DNA from 3 places in the Pseudoalteromonas sp. S3178 genome. Region 1 is predicted to be linked to each of the others. Evidence: predicted binding sites of a transcription regulator. Region 1 holds the regulator's gene; each other region holds the start of a gene.

Region 1 (8,120 bases):
TCAGTGCCCAAAACATAATTGCGAACACTATCACCCCAATCACACAACATATTAAAAATATGGTCATGTGTAGCTGATATACATTATTGCTTATATCGGTTACGCCTTTGCGCATATTGTATTGGCTATTTGCCATTACATGCTGCGGAAAAACAATCAATACAAGCCACAAGGTAGAGGTCAGTTTACCCATGTGACGGCTCCTTTGATGCTATTGCGAGTGCAAAGCGAAGAGGCATACGGCTTAAACGCCTATTCGTTATTTTTATTATTTAACCAATCTTATTTGTTTTAATTGGTATTGCTGTGCCAACAAAGAGTTTGTGTATATTGTGTGTTCTCAAAACTAAAAGCTGTGAGTTATTGTTAGCCCAGCAAATTAATAATTAGCTAAAAAACGTACAACAAGCAAGTTTTAGTATAAAAAACAAACAAGTTATATTTTAAAATGAGCCTTAATTACACCAACATAAATACAATTTAATAATCAAAAAACGAGCTAAAATAGGGGGTGTATCACATAAAAGAAGAGTTAGGTACGAGTGCAAAAAAGTTTACAGCTTAGATAACTTTATGACTGCTTTAGTATTGCTAAAAGGTGGGTTTTTAAAACAAAAATGCACACTAAAAAGTGCGCATTTATAAATTTACTATCTAATATAGGCTAGAAATTACATCCAATCGGCGTTTCTAATTACACCTACTGCTAAGCCTTCAATATTAAAAGACTCATTTTCAAGGTCTACTTCTATTGGCGTAAACTCTTCGTTTTCGGCGTGTAATAATACTTTGCGGCCTGCTTTTTCTAGGCGTTTTACGGTTACATCTTCATCAACTCGCGCAACCACAACTTGACCGTTTTCAGCGGTTTGAGTGCGATGTACAGCCAGTAAATCACCATCCATAATACCAATATCTTTCATACTCATGCCATTTACACGAAGTAAAAAATCGGCGGCAGGTTTAAACATTAAAGGATCTATTTTGCAGTGGCTCTCAACATGTTCTTGCGCCAAAATAGGAGAACCTGCAGCAACACGCCCTATAAGTGGTAGGCCTAACTGCTCTGGCTCTTCTTCTTCAATTAATTGAATTCCACGGCTGGCGCCTGGCTTCATTTTAATAGCACCTTTTTTTGCCAGTGCTTTTAAGTGCTCTTCTGCTGCATTAGCACTTTTAAAACCTAATGTTTGCGCTATTTCGGCACGTGTAGGAGGCATACCAGTGTCTTTAATAAAAACTTTAATGAGTTCTAGTATTTGAGCTTGGCGTTTCGTTAATGGTCGCATACAACTGGTTTTCCATACAGTACATTTAACTGTGAGTATATACAGTTAAATAAAAATCGCAAATTTAAATTGTGCTTTAAAATAGCTAAACTAAAAGCATATGTGTACATTTTAGGTATTTATAAAATTCACATTTATAAAGTGCTATAAACTTGGTTTTAATTCAAAGGAGTAATTATGAGTATTTGGCACCACCCCATCACTTTAGAGCTTTGCAAACAGTTAGAAGAAGGCATTGACGGCCAAGGCACATTAATGAAAACCATGGGCATTGAAGTCACAGAAATTGGTGATGATTACCTAGTTGCCACTATGCCTGCTATACCTGAACATCATAATCCTATGGGTATGGTTCACGGTGGTGCAAATGTAGTACTTGCTGAAACAGTAGCAAGCTATGCTGCTAATTTTGTTGTCGACTTTACAAAATTTTATTGTGTAGGGCAGGAAATTAGCGCAAGCCATTTAAAAGCATCTCGCAATGGTACTTTAACTGCAACCGCTAAGGCTTTTCATATAGGTAAACGTAGTTCTGTGTGGGAAATAAAAATAACAAATAGTCGCAATGAGCTATGCTGCGTATCAAAAATGACCGCAGCAGTTGTAGAGCGCAGGTAATTACTTCTTTTTATTTTTCGATAGGATAAATAGTAATTTCCATACCTGCACCAATCGCAGATATACGTAGCAGTGTGTCTGCATGTAGGGCTTGGTTAAAACACTTAGGTGACGTGCCCGATTCAAAGCCAATATCAAACGTTCTTCGCGAGCAGCTTAGCCATTGCTTAAGCGCGTTACGTGAACACGACTCAATAAGCTCGCACAAGTGGTTAATAGCTTTATCTGGTGTTGATATTTCACCTGAGGCTTCAATACGCGCAAGTTGACGATATTCGTCTTTATCATAATGCAAAACCGTCGCGTTTTTCTTTAAGTCTGCCACTAAGGCGCTAATATCATGTTTAGACTCAAGCTCTAGATCTACATTTAAAAATTGAATTTCCGACATTGTCTGCTTTTTACCCTCTTATAGTTTCATCGCAAACTTTAACGCAGTTTTACTTTTATACCAAATTAACAAAGCAGTAATCCTTGCTTTATCTTCATAAATACACTTTTTAGCGCTTTTGGCACCTAACTTGCTCGTTTTAATTAAGCTGGCTTAATCGCTTAGTTTTACAATTAAACAATGAAATTAATACACACATTGTGTAAGTAACGATTTTTAAGGAGCATTAAAATGGTAGATCATGGTCCACAAATTAAAAACGACGATCAGTACGATGCACTTCGCGATGAGGGCATGAGTAAACAAAAAGCCGCACGTATTGCCAATAGTAATACCCATAAAACAGCGGTAAAAGGCGGCAAAGCCTCTCAGTATGAGCAACGCACAAAAAAGCAGTTATACGATAAGGCAAAAGAGGTTGGTATTAGCGGGCGCTCTAAAATGAGCAAACAAGAGTTAATAAATGCCCTGCGTGAAAGCTAAAATTAACTAAAATCTATTGATGTCATTAAAGCCTCATATTTATAAACTTATGAAAAACTGCGACAAAATGCCGCAGCAAAAGCGTGGGAAGCTATAATAAACTAACGCTAAAAATAATAAGAAGATAAATATGAGCAAAAAAATATTTAAGCGTGCACGCAAATTACATAAGTGGCTGGGCTATTTACTTGCCTTACAAATTTTGGCTTGGCTTTTAGGCGGCCTAGTTATGAGCGCTATTCCACTTGAATATGTGCATGGTAAACACCTTGCCAAGCGCACACTTACAAACCCATTTGCACAAGCCGACTACCCCGCATCACTCGATAATATTACTTCACAAGTGGCTAATCCCACTCAAATACTATTTGAAAACTTTTTAACTACTCCCCTTATTACTGTTATCAATAATACCGAACAGCAAAGCTTTAATGGTTTAACGGGGCGCCCTTTTGAACCACCTACTAAAATACAAATTACCGCTAATGCGCAGGCTCATTTACTAATCAACGCTAAGCCAATTAGTACAACGCTTTTAAAACAAGGTACTCGAGAGGTCGGATACAAAAAAAATGTGTGGCAAGTACAATTTAACGACACCTTTAATACTACGCTGTATTTAAATGCAATTAACGGCAAAGTAATTACTGTTCGCAGTACTCTATGGCGTATATTCGACTTTTTTTGGATGCTGCACATAATGGATTACGACGAGCGAGAAGATTTTAACAACCCGTTACTCATCAGCTTTGCAGCCACCAGCGTGCTATTTTGTTTATGCGGCATGTTGCTACTTTTGCAAAATTTAAGGCTTAAAAGGATTTTTAAATAGGTTTATATTTTAATTTCAAGGCTTTAAACTAGCGCCTCCTGTAGTTCACGTATGTGATGGATATGCTTAAATTTATTTTAGCCTTTGTGGCTTGTTGTATTTGTTTTTCGGCATCGAGTGAAGAATTCACCCGTTTTTCAACGGCTAAAAGGCACTTAATTAAAACCCTGCCTAATAACGCCAAAAGCCTCTACTGCGGCTGCGACATTAAAAAACAAGGTAAAAAACTAGTGCCAGATCCAACGGATTGTGGTTATGTGCCTCGTAATACATTTACCCGCTCAGGCAAGGTAAACCAGCGCGCTTTACGTATTGAATGGGAGCACATAGTGCCCGCGTGGGAGTTTGGCCACCAGCTACAATGCTGGCAAGACGGCGGACGCAAAAACTGCCGAAAGGTCAGTGCTAAATTTAGGAAAATGGAAGCCGACATAAACAACTTAGCCCCCGCTATTGGCGAAATTAACGCAGATCGCTCTAACTATCGCTTTGGTATGCTTAGCGAAAACGCCACACAGTATGGACGCTGCGAAGTAAAAGTTAACTTTAAACAACGCGTAGTAGAGCCACCATTTTATGCCCGTAAACGCATTGCCGACACCTACGCTTATATGCAAAAAACATACGGGCTAAAAATATCTGATAAACAACAAAAGCTATTTGATGCGTGGCAAAGGCAAGCGTTTGCTAATAAAAGTAGCGCAAGCAAGCTCTAAAAAAGCCTGGTTTGTACACTCATTTACATAAATCAGGGCCAAATACGTTGAATAAATAGGCGGGTGTTGTAATATTTTAAACAACTTATTTACAAAAAGTAGTTTTGTATGTTTAAAAATAATAAAGCATCACTCGCTATTATTGCTGCACTTTCAGGTCTAACGCTTGCTGGTTGTGGCGGCGGTAGCAGCATGAATGAAACGCCAGATCCAGTAATAACCCCTCCAGCAAGCTCAGCACCAACGTGGACTGCTGGAGTATTTGAGCCATCGGATGATTTAAAAAACTTTTGCGAAACACCGCGCACAGGTAACGATCCGTTTAATAATAATGAGCCTTACCCAGACCAAGCAGGCTCAGCACTTTACGAAAAGCTTTGGCTTCGCTCGTGGAGTGACGAAACCTACCTTTGGTATGACGAAATTGCCGATAACGACCCTGAATCATTCGATACAGTAGCTGAGTACTTTGCTCAGCTAAAAACCGAAGAGCTAACCGACTCAGGTGCTAAAAAAGATAACTTTCATTTTTCTGAGCCTTCTGAGGACTACTTTCAAGAAGCGCAATCGGGTGTTACCTCAGGTTATGGCATAAATTGGGCATTTATAGGCGACTCAGCCGATAGAATTTTGCGCGTTGCCTACCTTGAAGATGACTCACCAGCAAGCCAAATTGGCTTTCGACGAGGTGATACTGTCCTTGAAGTTGATGGCGTAAGTATAAATACCAATACACAAGCTGGCGTAGATACCCTAAACGAAGGTTTATTTAGCCCAACTAATGGTGACTCGCACACCATCGTTGTGCGTAGTATCGATGGCGCCGAAAAAACCTTTAACGTAACCGCTGGCAACATAGAGCAAACGCCTGTTCAAAACGTTAAAACCTTAACCACAGCGAATGGCACAAGCGTAGGTTACATGCAGTTTAATAGCCATATAGGTATTGCCCAAGAAGGCCTAATTGCTGCCGTTAACAAATTTAAAACCGATAACGTAGACGAGTTAGTAATAGACTTTAGATACAACGGGGGCGGTTTATTAGCGCTTTCTTCGCAGCTTGCTTACATGGTAGCTGGCAGTGCAAATGTGCAAAGTCGTATTTATTACCAAACCCAGCAAAACGATAAACAACCTGTTGAATCGCCTTTTCCGTTTATAGATGAAGAGATTGATTACTCAACCTTTTTTAGCACTGGTGAAAGCCTACCCGATTTAAACCTATCTAAGGTGTATGTGCTTAGTACATCGGGCACTTGTTCGGCATCAGAAGCCTTTATTAATGGCTTAAAAGGTATAGACGCAGAGGTTGTGCTCATTGGCGATACCACCTGTGGCAAACCATACGGCTTTACTCCAACTCATAACTGCGCAACAACCTATTACACGATTCAATTTAGTGGTGTAAACAGTAAAGGATTTGGTGAATATGCAGCAGGCTTTACGCCTACGCCTTCGCCGCAATTTGATGCTGATGTTAAAGGTTGTGTAGTGAGTGACGATTTTGACAGCCCATTAGGCGACCCAAGCGAAGGGATACTCTCTACTGCGCTTTACCACATTGATAATAACGGCACGTGCCCTGTTAGCACCGCCTCTGCGAGTAATAAAACGCAAGTACAAAGCGCTGCTGGCGATAGCAAGCAACTATTACCTTTAAACGCACCTGATAACTTTAACCGTGGCAATATGGATTTAACATGGCCTACGTTAAATAAGGATAAGTAATGACAAAGCTAGTGGCAGTATTAATATTATTATTTATTGGAGGCTGTAACAGTATGAATAATGCCACTGCTAAGCCTGCGCTACTAACAGAGGTAAACCCAGGCGTTATAGCTACGCTGCAACAAGCGATTATACAAGCTAAAGGTGGCAAACTAGTTACACTAGCCGACACCGTTTTTACCAAACGCAGTGAGCTGTTACTAAACCATGGTACAAGTAAAGATTCAAATGGCATGCCCATAATGGGCGCGCATAATATAAAGTCTGAAAAATTTGTTTTACAAATAATCGGCGAGCAGTGTGTGCTTTATTATCCTAAAAAAGATATGTCTATTGAGCTTAAAAACGTAAGTTGTAAAGCGCAATAAAATACTATTAAAAAGGCACACAGCATTAATACTGTGTGCCTTTATCATTTTTCACTTGGTTTATAAGTCTTGATGCGGACCAAACACTTCGTAATGAATATGCTCGTTTTTAACGCCTAGTGCCAGTAACTGGCTTTTCACAAACGCCATAAACCCAGCGGGGCCACATAAGTAAAAATCGCCATTTTTAAGAGGTAACTGTTTTTTTATGGCCGTTAAATCCATTAGCCCAGTAAAATCAGCCCCATCACTGCTTTGATTAAACCACGTCATAGTTTGCAAACAGTTATAAACCGTACTTAATTCATTTAAATAGTGTGCAAACGAGTGCTGTTGAGTATTTTCGCACGCATGTAAATACAGAATGTTGTTATTAGGGTTATCGCTTAATAACGTTTCGAGCATAGCAAGCATTGGCGTTTGCCCAACACCTGCTGAAATAAGTACCGTCGGTTGAGTGCTATTGCGTAAAAAGAAATCACCTGCAGGCGGGTATAGTTCAACTATGTCACCTTGAGCTAGTGAGTGTAAATAATTAGACACCATGCCAGGCTTTGGCTGTAGCTCTTTTTTAACACTAATACGGTAGTTTTTACCGTTACTTTTTTGCGAAATAGAATACTGGCGAATTTCTTCATATTCAGCGCCCTCTGGCTTAACTTTAATACCTAAATATTGGCCAGGTTTATGGGTAATAACCGCTTCGCCATCAACCGGCGTAAGTGTAAAGCTTGTTACTAGCTCAGATTCAACTTGCTTGTTGGTTATTTCAAATTGGCGAGTACCCACCCAACCACCCAGTGTGTTTTTACTGTGTTCATACAAAGCCGCTTCTTCAGTAATACAAATATCAGCAAGCAGTGCGTAAGCTTCACGCCATGCGTATTCTACATCTGGCGTAAACTGCTCTGGTATTAGCTCTTTTAAGGTGCCAATTAAATGAGCACCAACAATGGGGTAGTGCTCTGGTAAAATATTTAAACTGGTGTGTTTATGATTAATGCGCGCTAATGCCTCTTTTAACACCGCTAAGTTATCAATATTTTGGGCGTATGCCGCTAATGCGTTAAACAAAGCAAATTGCTGGCGGCCGGTGTTTTGATTCGCCATATTAAAAATATTTTTAAGCTCTGGGTTATGGCTAAACAAACGCTTATAAAAATGATCGGTAACAACCGTGCCGGCTTGCGCTAATAACGGAACGGTGCTTTTAACAATTTCAATGGTTTTATCAGATAACATAATGTATTCCTGTAGGTAAACTAACCACGACGCCCATCAACACGACGCCGCGTTAATATAGGTGTGCAGTAAATTAAAAATAACAAAAAAGCCACTAACCACAGCAAAGCACTTATCTGCCAAGCAAAGTGTGGCCCAATAATTAAGGGGAGTATTGAGCGAGTAATAGCTGCCACCAGCACAAGCGCAAAAGCAACAGATATATAATTAGGGGTGCTAAGCGTACGCCCTGTATGACCAAGCGATACACGGGTCATCATGGCTAAAATCATCATCCCTATTGTGCCAATAGTGATAAGGTGGAGCGCATCTTTGAAAGGTATTCCGCTTGTGTAAAAGCTAAATGCAATCATCATTAAGCCAACACCTAAAGCAAGATAGGAAAAGTGCAAAGACCATAATAAAGGCACTTTTAGCACTTTTGCGTCCCACCAAAACCCAGATCGAATTAAG
Region 2 (8,120 bases), on a different contig from region 1:
AAGATGGCGATATTATTATGACTGGTACGCCATCGGGTGTGGGTGAGGTTAAGTGTGGGAATACATTTACGGTTAGTCTTTACTCAAATGAGAAGTGCTTGCTAACTCAGCAGTGGGTTGCTCAGTAATAGGCAACACTTGTTGCTTAAAGTGGGAGTTGAACTCAGGAAAGCTCTGTTTAAGCCAAAGCTGTTGGCTTTGCTGGTACTTTTCACTATTGAGCACTTTGCTTTTTAGTGCTTTATTTATTTTGTTTATTGCTTGCACTGCAAAATTGTTAGGCGCGTTGGCTGCGCACCCCACAGCGCCTAATACGTACTCTCGGCTATCTTCTTCAATTGCTAAGCTCACAATGTTTTTAAATTTACTGTGCTTAACAAAGTAATCACTCATAAATGGATAGTCGATAGAGTAATCTAAAAAGCCGTGGCTCAAGCGCGATATAACTGCTTGGCTTTCGTTCTCGCTACTCCAACTTAAAGATGCTTGGTGATGAACTGTGGTATTTTCAATAATAGTATTTATTTTGTCTGTGTACTTTCTTGCGGCCGCTTGTCCATAAACATAAGACGGATCTGCAAGTAAGTTTACTAGTTTAATAGGTGAGCCGTGTTTATTACTAAGCTCTGGTGCTAATTCTTTAGTGGTAATAATATTAAACGGAGGGTAAACCGTTGTAGGTGTAGAATAGTTAAATAAGTGATTATTTACTTTTTTATGAATAACACACGGGAAACAAATGTTTTGCCCCTCGTTTAAGTACTTATTAATTCGCTTTTGAGGAACAATTAAGCGAGTGTGTTTTACATCACCAATCTCATTAATTAATTGCTCGGTTAAATTATCACAAATTCCGCCTTGAGGTGCGTCTTCGTTTTTAGCTATGTGAAAAGGTGGCGTGTAACTTTGCAACCAAATGATTTCTTTTATTGGGGTATTTTCTTCAGCCCAAGTAGACGCACTCAAACAGCTAAATACGCTAATAAATAAAAAAGATTTTTTCAGCATAACTCATTAAGTATTAATTTGTTAACGGTGAACTAAGTATAGTTAGAGAGTGTTTTTCAGCAAATTTTCTTATAAAAAAAGCAGTATAAAAATACTGCTTTAATACGCTTCTATTTTATATCAGCGTGCTTTAGTAAGGCATTGGGTAGTCTTTAAATATAGTCGCTATATCATCAAGTAATTCACTACTAAGTGTAATGTTAAATGCATCTATATCTTCTTTGAGCTGAGCCATGCTTGTAGCGCCAATAATAGATGAAGTAACGCCATCCACTTGGTTACACCATGCAAGGGCAAGCTGGGCGGGCGTTATATTGTTAGCATGAGCTAAATCAACATATTGCTGCGTCGCTTTTTGAGCATTGGCTGTGTCTCTAAAAATGCCATTACGTTGCATGAAAGTCCAACGCGAGCCTTCTGGGCGAGCGCCGTTTAAGTATTTACCTGTTAACATGCCTGCCGCAAGTGGCGACCAAGGCAAATAAGCAATATCTTCGTGTATACATTGCTCAATTAAATAAGGCCAATCTTTGGCATGCGCTAAGCTAAATTCGTTTTGAATAGACACCATGCGCGGTAAATTATGCTCTTTAGCTAAACCTATAAACTGGCTAATACCCCATGGCGTATCGTCTGATAACCCACAGTGCTTAATTTTACCTGCTTTAACACACTCGTTAAGGCCTTCTAAAATATCCAACATACTGGCTTGGTGTTGCTCAGTATTTACATCGCTAAAGGTTAGTTTGCCAGGCCACTGCCTACCAAAATGTGGAGTAGAGCGATTAGGCCAATGTAATTGGTATAAATCTATATAATCGGTTTGCAGGCGTTTAAGTGAGTTATCAACGGCTTCTATTACTGCGCTGCGGGTTATATCGCTGCCATCACGCACCCACGATAACCCATTACCCGCTATTTTTGTCGCAAGTACAATATCGCCACGCTTTTGTGTATTTCGGCTAAGCCAATCACCAATAATTTCTTCGGTTTTTCCGTAAGTTTCAGGTGAAGGTGGCACGGCATACATTTCGGCGGTATCAATAAAGTTAACGCCTTGCTCGAGTGCGTAAGCTATTTGCTCATCAGCATCGCTTTGGGTATTTTGTTTACCCCATGTCATGCTACCTAAGCATACTCTTGAAACATCAACGCCGCTGCTGCCTAACGGATTGTATTGCATTTAAAATCCTTAAATTATGTAAGATCTTGAGAGTGGCTAATTAAGGCCGATAATAATGGCTCTGAAATAGCGGCTTTTTGCCCTGTTTTAAAGTCGAACATTACAACCAAAGAAGACCCTGTAGTTGTAACGGTTTGTTGAGCATGACTAAATACTGAATAATTCATTAAAAAACGATCCGTTTTTATATCTGAAATAGTAATACCAACAGTTAATGTGTCTGGAAAAGTAACAGGGCGTTTGTAGCGAATATTGTTCTCGCTTATTACCGGACCAATACCGCCCGGTTTTATTGTATCAAACAGGTTTATTTTATTTAAAAAGTCGATGCGAGCAATTTCAAAATAACGTAAGTACACTACGTTGTTAACGTGCTGCAGTGCATCCATGTCAGCCCAAGCTACTGTAATGTCAGTATGGATAGGGTGTTTATCTTTGAACCTTTGCATGTACTTATACTCTTAGTTTTAAATGAGTTAGGTTATCAATATGGTGTATTTAGCTCAAGGTAATTAATTTTATGTTTTTTATAAGATGATTGTACCTATTTAAATTTTAGGTCTACAGTTTAATTACACAGACACAGCACACACGAGAACACACATGCAAAATATAATTAATTGGGCATTAGCCAGTTTAGTTTTTATAGCGTCTTTTGCTTGCTACGCAATGGGCAATGCTTCTGGTGGTATTATACTACTGGCAGCAGGGTTTTTATTTGAGTTTGTTTTTTGGCTACATTGTTTTAAAAAACCTAAGCGTTTTAAGCAGCCATTTTAATTAATGGGACTTGCTAATTAAAAGTGATTCAATAATAATGGCTGTATAAATAAACAGTTGTTTGCGGTGATGAAAAAGTTTATTCATATCGATATGGACTGCTTTTACGCAGCGGTCGAAATGCGCGATAACCCAAAGCTTGCCAATGTGCCTTTAGCCATCGGCGGCAATAGTCGCCGAGGCGTGCTTTCTACAGCAAACTATATAGCCAGAGAGTACGGCGTACGCTCTGCTATGTCTAACTACCACGCTAAACAGTTATGCCCAGACCTAGTAATAGTGCCTGGGCGTATGTCTGTTTACAAAGATATTTCTAGTCAAATTCGCGCTGTATTTAAGCGCTATACCGATTTAATAGAACCTCTTTCGCTTGATGAAGCCTACCTAGATGTAACCAACAGCACAGCATGTAAAGGCAGTGCAACGTTAATTGCCCAGCAAATTAGAGCCGATATTTATAACGATACCGGCCTTACAGCCTCTGCAGGTGTGGCGCCCATTAAATTTATTGCCAAAATAGCCAGTGATGAAAATAAACCCAATGGCCAGTTTGTGGTTTTACCTGATGAAGTGGATGCGTTTTTAAATAACCTACCGCTTGGTAAAATCCCTGGAGTAGGGAAAGTGACTCTAGAAAAACTTAATTTGAAAGGGCTATATACAGGTAAAGACGTACGCGAAAAAGGCGTAAATTGGATGCAGCAACATGTAGGTAATTTTGGGGTATCGCTTTATCAAAAATGCGCGGGTGAATATATTGGGGTTGTATCTACAGAGCGAGTACGTAAATCATTAAGTGTGGAGCACACTTATGAATACAATAAAAATAGTTTACAGGAATGTTTAGAACAACTGCCTAAATTATTAGAGGAGCTGACTACTCGCCTTAATAAGCAGCAGCTACAAAACAGAATTAATAAACTGAGTGTAAAAGTGAAGTTTGCAAATTTTGTGGTGACCAGTGCCGATCAGGCACATCATCAGCTAAATACTGATATTTTTACTGAGCTGTTAAGTAAAGCGTACCAGCGAGGCATGCAACAACCTGTACGCCTGTTAGGGATTGGGGTGGGCGTAAAAAATGAGCCTAATTTAAATCTACAATTGAGTATTCTCGATTAGCGTGCACTTTTTACTGTAACACCAAGTTGCCAGAGCAAAATTTGCTTATCGCAGCTGGCTGGTTTTGTGTTTTTATATCGACGATAATAGCCTCCTTATGTTTAATAACAGGAGCTTTACTTATGGCATATCCTCAAGCAATCGCTGCACCTACACTAAGTGCTAGCCTTGATTCTTCTTCTCACGATGCACTTATTATTATTAGTGATGACTTTTCTCAGTTAGCCAATAATTCACTAAGCGATGCTATAAACGCGCAAGCTAAAGTAGACTCTCGTATTGGCAAGCAAGTTACCTTTTTAGTTATTGAAAATACACGCGTTATTCTTGCGCCAACAGGCCCACTAAACCGAGATTACGACGATGTTCGCCGCTATTTTGATGCCGCTAAACTAGCTATAAATGAAGCGAAAGCGTCGGGGAGTGTCAGCCCTGCTATTTACTTACCAAACTTGCATACTGATGAACGTTACCAAAATGCGCTAGAAGTTGCTTATTTAGGTGCATGCCAAGCTTTATGGCAACCACTTGAAGCCCGTGAATATCACGGCGAAGGCATTGAGCCAATTACTCAAATTGGTTTAATTGACGCAAGTGAGGAAACGGTTAAGGCTGTAAATGCAATTGCGGCAGGGCAATATGCCGCACGTGATTTATGTGGTACTGAACCAGAGCGTATGGCGCCTCCTCGTTTTGCAGATTACTGCGTGGAGCTTTTTAAAGGCTCAAACGTAAGTGTTGATGTTGTTGACGACATAGACTTAATTGATAAAAACTATCCAATGCTAAGTACGGTTGCACGTGCATCGTATGCAGTAGAGCGCCACCACCCTCGCGTTGTTAAGCTTGAATACGTGCCTGAGGGCGAAGTTACCCGCACGCTTATGTTTGTAGGTAAAGGTTTAGTATACGACACAGGCGGTGCAGATTTAAAAGTAGGCGGTTACATGGCAGGTATGAGCCGTGATAAAGGCGGTGCTGCGTCAGTTGCTGGCTTTATGAAATCGGTTGCTGATTATCAGCCTAAAGGCGTTAAAGTTATTTCGTACTTAGCCGTTGTGCGTAACTCTATTGGCTCAGATTGTTTTGTACCAGATGAAATAATTACTAGCCGTGAAGGCGTACGTGTACGCATAGGTAACACCGATGCAGAAGGGCGTTTAGCAATGGGTGACCTACTTAGCGAAATGAAAGATTTGGCTAAAACAGAAGTTAATCCAACGTTATTTACGGTAGCAACATTAACGGGTCATGCGGCACGTGCAATGGGTCCTTACGGAGCTTATGTAGAAAACGGGCCTGCACGCAGTGCTAATACATCACGTCAAATTGCTGACCTTGGTGACTTATGGGCTGATGGCGCAGAGGTTTCGCGCTCTCGTCGTGAAGACTACGACTTTATAAAACCGCGCACGCTAGCTGATGATGTTTTATCAAGTAATAATGCGGCTTCTGCGGTTACAGCCCGTGGCCATCAGTTCCCTATGGCATTTTTAGCTGTTGTTGGCGGGCTTGATAAACACGGTAACGACTCAGCTCAGCCACTGCCTTATGTGCATATGGATATTGCCGGTAGCGGTGTTGAAGGAGGCGATTGGCAGCACGGTAAGCCTACCGCTGCATCAGTAACAAGCTTATTTGCACGCTACTGTATGTAATACCAATCCGCAATAATACTTAATCATTTTTCGGGGCTAAACGTGTCGCTATCTGTGTTAAAAAATTCTCATTTAGAACAACTAAATAGCAAATTTTTTGCCTAGCTATCAACACGTTTTTCCATCCTAAAAATAGATCACTTAATTAAGCGAAATGGTATAAGCTAAAAACGCATATGTAATAAAAAGCCCTGATAATTCAGGGCTTTTTTTTGAATTATTTTAATTTAAAGCGATTAACCACACTCGAAAGCCCTTGGCTACTTTGTTTAAGATTGTCGCTGGCATCAGTAAGCTGCTTGGTATTATTGAGTGATTGCTCGGTTGATTGAGATAGCTCGTTAATACGCAAATTAACTTCGTCGGCAGCTTGTGTTTGCTGCTCTGTGGCTCGCGCTATTTGGCTGTTCATTTCAGTAATAATTGACACAAGCCTTTCAATTTCACTAAGCGATGTATTAGCAGATGAAGCCTGTTCAACGGTAGAAACCGAAAGCGCTTGGCTTGACTTAACAGCCTCAACAGCGGCTTTTGCCCCTTCTTGCAATTTAGTGATCATAGCTTGAATTTCGTCAGTACTTTGCCCTGTACGACTCGCTAGTGTGCGTACTTCATCGGCTACAACAGCAAAGCCTCTGCCGTGCTCACCGGCTCGAGCTGCTTCTATTGCAGCGTTAAGCGCTAGTAAATTAGTTTGCTCCGATATACTTCTAATCACATCAAGTACTGAGCCTATATTATTGCTCTCGTTGGCCAAATCTTCAGTGACTTGGCTTACCGTTTCTATATTGCTAGAAAGTGTTTTTATGGCGGTAATGGTGTTTTCAACCACGCTTTTACCTGTTGATGCATTGCATGCGGCATCATTGGCAGCTTGTTCTGCTGCCTCGGCATTACGACTTACATCGTGGATTTGATGAGTCATTTGCTCCATTGCAGCAGCAACTTGTGTGGAGCTGTCGTTTTGTAGCTCGATAAACGAATGGCTAGTTTTGCTAGAGTCGTCAACGGTATAGGCATGCTTATTTACATCATCGGCACTTTGAGACACATGAACCAACGACTCTCGCATTTTTAACACAAATAAATTAAATGAACGCGACAGCTCTGAAATTTCATCATTACCCGATTCGTTAAGCGTACGGGTTAAATCACCTTCGCCTTGGGAAATATCTTTCATCATATCGGCAGCTAGGCGAGTAGGGGTTAAGATGCTCTTACCTATAAAGTAGCTGAGGATTATAACTGCAATAATCATTATTAATGCGCTAAAAAGTATAAGGTTACGCTGCTCGCTAAATGCTTCGTCAATCGAATCAAGGTAAACACCTGAACCAATAATCCATTGCCACTGATTAAACCCTTTTACAAACGCTATTTTATCTACAGGTTGTTCTTTACCAGGCTTTGGCCATTTGTAAGGAATAAAGCCTTCGCGGTTTTGTTTAACAATATTAACCATATCTACAAATAGCGCTTTGCCGTCGGGGTCTTTGTTATTGGTTAAGTCTTTACCTTCAAGCGCCGGTTTTATAGGGTGCATTACCATTATTGGTTGGTAGTTGTTTATCCAAAAATAATTAGTTTTTTCGTAGCGTAGGGCCCTTACAGCCTCAAGAGCTTGGGTTTGAGCTTGCTCTTGCGTGAGGGTGTTGTTTTTCTCAAGTGCATAGTAATGTTCAATAACACTGTATGCGGTTTCTACTACATTTTGGGTTTTTAGATATTGCTCGTTTTTGAGTGAGCTATATTGATGAGTTAGGCTAGATATACTCAGTACTATTAGGCCAAATACAACAATGGCTATTAACAGTGAAAAACGCTGGAATATACTAAAACTACGTAAATTAGGCATACTTTTATCCTCAATAAGTGTGCGCATTAGCGCATAGAATAAGCGTAGCTAAAAAGGGCGTTTAATCTAGGCTTAATAACCTATTAAGACAAAAAAAAGGCTGATATTTCAATCAGCCTTTGGTCTATTTTTAAATGGTTTAATTATTTAACATCAAAATGACGATTAAAGAAATTAGTAATGGTTTGATGCAAATGCGTTTGCACTTGTTTACCACGAAGGCTGTGTTTAGAGCCCGGGTAAGTCATCATCTCAAACTGTTTTTCGTTATCTTGAAGTTGTTTAAATAACTTAGTGGCGTGGGTAAATAACACGTTGTCATCGGCCATACCGTGGTAAATCATTAATGGGCCTTTTAAGCCATCTGCGTATGGGAACACAGCGCTGTCTTCGTAGCCTTTTGCGTTCGTGTTTGGATTACCTAAGTAACGCTCAGTGTAGTGGGTATCGTACAATGCCCAATCAGTTACTGGTGCTCCCGATACGCCTGCTTGAAAGTAATCGCCCGCTTTAA
Region 3 (8,120 bases), on a different contig from region 1:
CCATCAACATTTTAACGTTTTTGCCTTGGACTTGATTTTCTCGCCAGCCAAAAATTTTACTGGCTGACTCATTAAAACTTAAAATAATACCGGCATGGTCAATAGTAACAATGCCATCAATAGCAGTACCTAAAATTGCATTTAATCGCGATTCATCTGCTGATTTTTCTTCAAGTAACATGCGATAGCGAACCATCCCATTGATCACACCAACCACGCTTGTAATAGCTATAGTTGCAGTGGCTACGGCAATAGCAATAAAAGTTAATCCCGCGCTTGCGTTAGCATCGTCGTATATGAGTGGGGATGTTGCTACAAATCGGGTGGCTGCCATTCCCATATAATGCATCCCCGCTACTGCAAAGCCTAAAATAATAGCGCTAACTAAATTATTTTGAAGAGAAGATAACGAAGGGAATACGCGTTCAAGGTTAAAGCGGCTGTACAAAGCGATAAAAGAAAGGCCTACAGCAACAATAATCGATAGCCCAAAAGTGAGTGGGTCATACCTAAGTAAAGGCGCAAGTTCCATTGCAGCCATGCCGCTATAATGCATTGTGCCAATACCAGCCCCCAGTAAAATAGAACAAATTGATAATACTCTTAAATTACCCCTACTATTAACAAGCATTGATACTGCGTACTGACACGCTACAAACGCAGGGATAAAAGACAGTAGTGTAATTGTTGGGTCATAATCAATATTAGTACACAGCGAAAATGCTAACATACCAATAAAGTGCATGCTCCAAATGCCAGCCGAAAAAACAGCTGCAGCAGTTATATTAGCTAAACGTTGGTAGCTAGGAAATTGAGTTTCTTTTGCGAGATCTATCAGCCGAGTGGTGAAAAAGGCTGCAAAAATAGCAATTAGTAACGACATAGTTACTAAAAGAGGATCGTAAACGCCATTAATGATTAAGCTAGGGTCTTGGTCTGTGATAAAAAAAGCTGATAACATAATGGCTCAAAATATAATCTTTATTTTTTTAGTTTAATCTAATTAATTAATAAATAAACTGTTAATTCAATGAACTGGTTAAAACAACGAATTTATTACTTTTTGTTTTCTTTTATTTATCAGAATATAGTTTTTTAGTCTGTGATAACTATTTAAGTGTCGCCCTTTTATTTCACCAAATTAGTTAAACTTGGGCTTATTTAAATTTTTTATTGGGTAATTCTTATTAAAATAATGGGTTAGTATATTTAATTAAGATAAGAGCGCATTTTACGATGTTTTATTAATTGCGAATGGATTTGTCGATCGCAAATAGTGTATGAGAATGACAGTGTTTGAGTATCAGTTAAAAAAAAGCACCAGACGAAAAACGGTTGCAATTAAAGTACATAATAAAAAAGTGACAGTGTATGCCCCTCAGTTTGTTAGCAATAAACAAATAGAAGAATGGCTTTTTGATAAGCAGACGTGGGTAAGAGCCCAATTAACTAAACAGCTTTATATTGCTGATACCAGACAGAACCCTCTAAGAGATAAGCAAGTTTTAATTTTTGATAGAGTTGTAAATATTGAATTTAAGCAGGGTGCTAAGTCAGAGGTCATAAAGTGTGATAACAATTTGCTTATTACTCATTCTTCACGCGTTAAAAATCTTGGACAAAAATATCAGCAACTTCTTGAAGAATACCTAAAAGAGCAGTTAACGGCATATATAGAAATGCGTTTAGCGTACTTTTGCGAAAAAATGGGCGAAGAGTTACCAATGCGTTTAAAAATCGCCATTTATAAGCGAAAGTGGGGAAGTTGTAATAGCAAACGCGAGTTAACCTTTAATTTGCATTTAATCGGAGCGCCTTATCATGCTATTGATTATGTGATTGTTCACGAGTTAGCGCACTTACGTCACCTAAACCACAGCAAAGCATTTTGGCAGCATGTTGAGTGTTTTTTTTCTGATTATAAAGCATCATCAAAATGGCTAAAGCAAAATAGTATGGGTTTACAATGGGTTTTTTAAGTTAATTTGAATATAGGAATATAGGAATATAGGAATATAGGAATATAGGAATATAGGAATAAAAAAGAAGTGGTGGAGGGAGCTGGATTCGAACCAGCGAAGGCTGAGCCGTCAGATTTACAGTCTGATCCCTTTGGCCGCTCGGGAACCCCTCCACACTATTTTTGTTACATTTGGCCCCACTTAACTTAGCGGTAAGAAAAGTGGTGGAGGGAGCTGGATTCGAACCAGCGAAGGCTGAGCCGTCAGATTTACAGTCTGATCCCTTTGGCCGCTCGGGAACCCCTCCAATGCAACGGCGCTGATAATAGCAAACTGCGTATTTAAGTAAAGAAAAAAGCTAAAGAAAATTGAAATAAAGCCGATAAATATCTATCAGTTACCACAATCGGCTAAAGACTATGCAAATCGATGATTTGTTAATCACAGAGGGTCAGCTAAATAGCAAACTTAATAATAGTGTGCATGAAAATCGCCGAGGCGAGTTTGCACTTCTATTAGCGATGCTTTCGCATGATGCATTAGACTTCAGTCAATTTCATCTGCCAAAAACAGAAATTAACAATACGGCTGAGTCTGAAGACTTTTTGAGAAAAAAATTTGGTGCTGGGCCTAAACAATCGCTAGCCCCCGATGAGTTTGATATGCTTATAGGGCGGTTTAATGCAGCTTTAATCTCAGAGCATGGTGCGCAAATGGGTATGAAAAGCATTAAGCTTAATCAATACCTAAAGCCCGAGCCACTCACAATTAGAGACGATGACAAGCATATTCCACTTAATGTGTTAGATAACTGCGAGATAGCGGTTAGACGACGGATTAAAAGTGAATATACTCAGTTGGCAAACCCACCTATTGACGCAGGTGCTTTTTACGATAGTTTAAACGACGATTCACTTCATCAACCACTTCATTTGATAGCGGTTTAACTTGTAATCACCTTGCATGAAAACATGCATCCTCTCTATAGTTTTCTTGTAATAAAAAGTCTGTAGAATACATTTTATTCAAGCTTTGCTTTATATAATGTCTAATACCAACCTGCATAAATCTTTGATCAATTTAACGAATTAAATTGCACTATAACGTCGTTAAAAATTTTTTATTTAGAACAACTAGATATAAAAATTTTTGCCTAGTTCTAGCGTAATTTTTTTTACGTTAAATAGACCCCATATATAAGCAGATTGGTATAATAATTGATTTAATGTAAAAAAAGCATCCAAAAATTAAATGCAATTGCTATAATGGCGACAAATGGTATGACATTAAATGCCGTTATCATTAAACCAAGGTAATTAGGAACGTAATGAAGAAAACATTCACGCTAAATCACGAGAAAATCAAATACCCTCGTATGGTTGATGCTGCAAAGCACGAAGTGAAAAAATATTTGAAAAGAGAGCGTAACAAGACGCTTCCTGAAGATGCTGATTATTGGGCATTTGACTGTAAGTTTGGTAATACAGCAGAAGAAGCACAGGTTGTGCATGTTGCTGAATTAAACAACCAAATTGGCGAAATTGAAAAGCAAGGTTTAACTTCTTTCTATGTAGAGATTTTAGCTCGACCTGCACAGCGTCAACAGTTAGACCTTGATGATGACGAGTAAAAAGTTAGTTTGAAACTAATTTGTAAATTATGAAATGGGCCTAAGTGGCCCATTTTTTGTTTTTATGAACCGCTCTTTGTTTATGCCAATCTAAATAACCCTCAATCATTTTGAAGTGCTATACCTAGCATTCGTTACGTGATTACCTGGAAGGTAAGGTAACAAATCTGAAATCTGGATAATAAACCTATCTCTAGCAGCTATTTTAAGCGCTAACTGCATAGAATTTACTTTCATTGAATATCTAGTCAACTAGATATGTGCCTTAGTTATAGCTTTTATTTTTAAAAATAAACACAGTGAGTCGAATTTTCCTACATACCTTTTAACTGTAACTTTATTCAACTCGCTAGCAAAGTAACAATGCATTTATTTATATTTTATTACCACCTTAGCTTCACTACACTACATAAGCTTAGCCTCTTATATCTCTGTTAACATTTGCATAACATAAAGCAGTATTATAGTGTGTGTAAAATAATAAAAATAAGTATCGCAGATTATGCCAATAAATTACTCAGATCATGCACTACAACTAAGTTTAAAAAGTTCTAAGGTACTTATTGTGGAAGACCAATTACTAACATTAATTATACTTAGAAAGGCATTGTCGGATCGTTTTAATGTAATGACTTCTAGACGTGGTGAAGAAGCTATTGATTTATGTAAGTTAGATCCGCCCGACCTAATACTTTTAGATATCAATTTAGAAGGTATTAATGGGATAGAAACCTGTTTAAAACTAAAAAATACCTACGAAACCCGAGATATCCCAGTTATATTTATTACGTCACTCGAAAGCGAAGAGGCGGCGTGTTGGGAAGCCGGTGCCGTAGACTTTATAAAAAAACCGACAAATCCAGAAACACTATTTAAAAGAGTGAGGGCCCACTTAATGATTAAGGCTCAACATGATTTACTAAATCAAAAGGTGTTTATTGACGACTTAACTCAAATTTATAACCGACGCTACTTTGATACCCATTTTATAAAAATAGAACAAAGTGCACTACGTGAAAATGCAGACTGTGCACTGCTATTAATCGATATAGATTACTTTAAGCAATACAATGACACTTATGGCCACCTACAGGGAGATACTGTTTTAAACTTAGTTGCCCAAACAATTACTAAAAGCTTACAACGCCCTGCAGATTTTGTATCAAGATTTGGAGGGGAGGAATTTGTTGTTGTACTTCCCCACACAGGCAGTAAAGGGGCTAATTACGTAGCAAACAAAATAAAAAATAATGTAATGCAACTCGGTATATTACATAAGCACTCAGAGCATGAGTTTGTAACAATTAGTATTGGTGGCGCAACATTACAAACGCGCGACAATAGTAAAAATACATTACAGTTAGCAGATGAAAGAATGTATCAATCTAAGTTTCAAGGGCGTAACCAAGTTAGTTTTTAGCCCCCTCTAAAATTATGATTTTTGTTATGAAAGAGTCATATGCTGTGGCACTTTTTGTATTTTTTACCACTGCCACAAGGGCAGTTATCATTTCTACTTACCTTAATATCAGCTACAGGAAATATAGTCCCATCGATATAACGCCAATTATCATCCTCTTTTATAAATCGTGAGTGTTCGTGAAGCTCACAATATAAATGTTGATAAAAATAATGCGCTTTAAATTCAACACTTCCTTGAGAGTCATCGTGCTTTGTACTTACTACGTCTAAACCTACAAACCGGCAACTATCTGCAAAATCTTTAATTTCTTTAATAGGGTTTTCCGCTTTTTTTTCAGAAGCATAAGTATGATAAACATACTTTGCATTTTTTGTAACATAAGCACTGTAGCGAGAACGCATTAATTGCTCAGGGTTAGCGGCTTGTTGTGCCCCTATATGAAGAGGCTCGCAGCAATGAGCATAACTCAGCCCGCTACCGCAAAAACATTGAGTGGTATTTGGTAAAATCATAATAACAATACAGAGTTTAAAACATTAGTTTATCAAGCTTATTGAGCGAGTGGTATCTCTGTAATTGTCGAGTTTTTTGTAAAGCAATAAAGCTTCGTTGCAGTTTTACTTAAATCTAAAGAAAGGCTGGTAAGCAATTGATTATTTACTATATCGGTCCACGTTATTACAGCTGCAAAATTACCATTATTCAACGCAGAACTTAAAACATACTCTAAGTTTACTAGGTGTTTTTGTCTGATCACTAGCAATTTACTTGTATCAATAGAGCACGAGTCGAGTAATGCTCTACTAGGAACATGATCAGGAGCAATCAATAACGTCCATGCGTTAGAACTATTATAATGGTGTAGCACTTTTAAAAGCTCAAACGTTGCTGATATCTCATCTTCAATTTGAATTAAGTTTACACAATCACGTTTATCATCTTGCTTATAACTTTTAACTGTTCTTACGGTAATAGGCTGTAACATAAATATCTCACTCACTGGGTTTTTATACAGTACATGTATACAGTAGTTTATACAGTGCTTTCGTGCAAGAGATATTTGCTATTTATTTGTACAGTTATTCAGTTTAAAACTAGTGGAATTAACAATTTAAAAATAAATCACTTTAAATCAATTGCTTAGTGCTTAATTTGAAGTGAGTCATAATATTTATATTCGCTGATATTTTTGTCAAAAATGCGATGGCGGGTAGAGATAGATATTTTTATACAGTGTTTTATGCTCTATACAGTATTAAGCAAATGATTAATTAATCGATTTGAGGAGTATTAGGAATAAGGTGTGCGTACTGCAGCTGATGAATTTGTTCGTATAGACTGGCGGCATAGCATTGAGCATCTTTAAATCGTTTAGTTTCTATATGCTTTCTTAGGTCGTTAACTGCAGCGGTAGCGGGTTCATAACCCTGGCTGCTAGCAAGGCTTAACCAAGCCGCAGCATGAAATACACTTTGTGGCACGCCTTCACCTTTTACAAAAAACAGACCTAAATAAAACTGTGCTCTTTGATTACCTGCCATTGCCGCTAGGCGCATCCACTTTGCAGCTAATGGAGCTTGTTTATTTTTTAAATAATACAGTGCTTTATTTAGTGTGCTTTGCTCATCATTTTTAGCGTTAGCTACTGCAGGGTTGTTATCGGGTTGAGTAACAAAGCCTAAAATATTATCTAATTGTTGTTCTAAGTCGTGCCCGCTGGGTGTTGTTTTAAGCATATTGATTCATTTGTTATTTTAACTGCTTCAATAGTTTAGTATATCGCAAGGTAAAATGTCCTGTTAAAGATGATTTTTATGATAAAATCTCACTACTTTTTACTATTACAAGCTTATTATGTTCGAAGCCTTATTTAAACTTAGCGAAAATAACTCAACAGTTAAACGCGAATGCGTGGCTGGCCTTACTACCTTTATCACTATGGTTTACATTGTATTTGTAAACCCAGCCATGCTTGCAGAGGCTGGAATGGATCAAGGAGCTGCATTTGTTGCTACCTGTATTGCTGCCGCAATAGGCTGTTTTATTATGGGATTATGGGCAAATTACCCATTAGCGCTGGCTCCTGGCATGGGATTAAACGCCTTTTTTACTTATGGTGTTGTATTGGGGATGGGTTATACCTGGCAAGCTGCGTTAGGAGCTGTATTTATGTCGGGGTGTATATTTTTATTTTTGAGCTTATTTAAAGTCAGAGAGTGGATTATTAACGCTATACCTTTGGTATTAAAAAGAGCCATTGCAACTGGTATTGGTGCTTTTTTAGCGTTAATTGCATTAAAAAATGCAGGTATTATTGTCGCAAGTCCTGCAACTCTTGTTCAATTGGGTGATATCACATCGGCAGGTCCATTATTAGCAATATTAAGCTTTTTTGTTATCGCAGCACTTTTATACCGCGATTTTAAAAGTGGTGTACTCATTAGTATTTTATTAGTGACTGGCATTGCTTTAAGTTTAGGGCTTGTTGAATATCATGGTGTGATAGCTATGCCGCCTTCAATTATGCCTACTTTTATGCAACTAGATTTTGCCGCGGCTTTTGAGCTTTCGATGCTAAGTGTCATTTTTGCATTTTTATTTGTTGATTTATTTGATACCTCAGGCACTTTAGTTGCTGTTACTCAAAAAGCAGGACTCGCAGACGAGAAAGGGAATATGCCGCGTTTGGGTCGTGCTTTAAGTGCAGATAGCTCTGCAACAATTGCCGGAGCAATGCTTGGTACTTCAACTACAACGTCTTATATTGAGTCAGTAGCGGGTGTATCTGTTGGTGGACGTACAGGCTTAACGGCTGTAGTTGTTGGCATATGCTTTTTATTAATGATGTTTTTTGCACCCCTTGCACAAATGGTACCGGCGTATGCAACAGCAGGCGCAATTCTTTACGTTGCTGTATTAATGCTACAAAACCTAAAGTTTGTAAATTGGGATGATATGACTGATGCAATTCCTGTTACTGTTGTATTGTTAATGACTCCACTTACTTTTTCTATTGCACATGGTATAGCGCTTGGCTTTATATCTTACACTGCGGTTAAAGTACTGTGTGGTAAGCAAGATCAAATTAGCATTAGCGTTTGGATTT

Evidence for each region. Region 1 encodes LexA, which represses DNA repair genes until DNA is damaged. Its sites were predicted from a motif close to TACTGTATNNNNATACAGTA; they were not measured.
Region 2: a site for LexA is predicted at 3,011-3,030, ahead of dinB (DNA polymerase IV). Genes of this name have one in related genera too.
Region 3: a site for LexA is predicted at 6,025-6,044, ahead of CWC11_RS14100 (SulA-like leucine-rich domain-containing protein). Genes of this name have one in related genera too.

What each region holds. Positions count from the first base shown of each region.
Region 1 covers NZ_PNCW01000040.1:28,938-37,057, reverse strand. Annotated here, with positions in the region: gene coxB (cytochrome c oxidase subunit II) at 1-193, opposite strand, end outside; gene lexA (transcriptional repressor LexA) at 672-1,289, opposite strand; gene CWC11_RS12730 (PaaI family thioesterase) at 1,467-1,907, shown strand; gene CWC11_RS12725 (hypothetical protein) at 1,918-2,298, opposite strand; gene CWC11_RS12720 (DUF7218 family protein) at 2,530-2,781, shown strand; gene CWC11_RS12715 (hypothetical protein) at 2,912-3,613, shown strand; gene CWC11_RS12710 (endonuclease) at 3,670-4,329, shown strand; gene CWC11_RS12705 (S41 family peptidase) at 4,438-6,057, shown strand; gene CWC11_RS12700 (hypothetical protein) at 6,057-6,425, shown strand; gene hmpA (NO-inducible flavohemoprotein) at 6,486-7,667, opposite strand; gene CWC11_RS12690 (NnrS family protein) at 7,688-8,120, opposite strand, start outside.
Region 2 covers NZ_PNCW01000067.1:8,372-16,491, reverse strand. Annotated here, with positions in the region: gene CWC11_RS17280 (fumarylacetoacetate hydrolase family protein) at 1-128, shown strand, start outside; gene CWC11_RS17275 (ABC transporter substrate-binding protein) at 73-1,008, opposite strand; gene CWC11_RS17270 (aldo/keto reductase) at 1,139-2,191, opposite strand; gene CWC11_RS17265 (acyl-CoA thioesterase) at 2,206-2,640, opposite strand; gene dinB (DNA polymerase IV) at 3,041-4,093, shown strand; gene CWC11_RS17255 (M17 family metallopeptidase) at 4,216-5,751, shown strand; gene CWC11_RS17250 (methyl-accepting chemotaxis protein) at 5,969-7,606, opposite strand; gene CWC11_RS17245 (S9 family peptidase) at 7,750-8,120, opposite strand, start outside.
Region 3 covers NZ_PNCW01000049.1:31,872-39,991, forward strand. Annotated here, with positions in the region: gene CWC11_RS14060 (MHYT domain-containing protein) at 1-961, opposite strand, end outside; gene CWC11_RS14065 (M48 family metallopeptidase) at 1,281-1,979, shown strand; tRNA gene CWC11_RS14070 (tRNA-Tyr) at 2,050-2,134, opposite strand; tRNA gene CWC11_RS14075 (tRNA-Tyr) at 2,184-2,268, opposite strand; gene CWC11_RS14080 (VC2046/SO_2500 family protein) at 2,381-2,908, shown strand; gene CWC11_RS14085 (DUF6172 family protein) at 3,289-3,591, shown strand; gene CWC11_RS14090 (GGDEF domain-containing response regulator) at 4,094-5,011, shown strand; gene CWC11_RS14095 (YchJ family protein) at 5,047-5,526, opposite strand; gene CWC11_RS14100 (SulA-like leucine-rich domain-containing protein) at 5,565-5,999, opposite strand; gene CWC11_RS14105 (SEL1-like repeat protein) at 6,286-6,750, opposite strand; gene CWC11_RS14110 (NCS2 family permease) at 6,869-8,120, shown strand, end outside.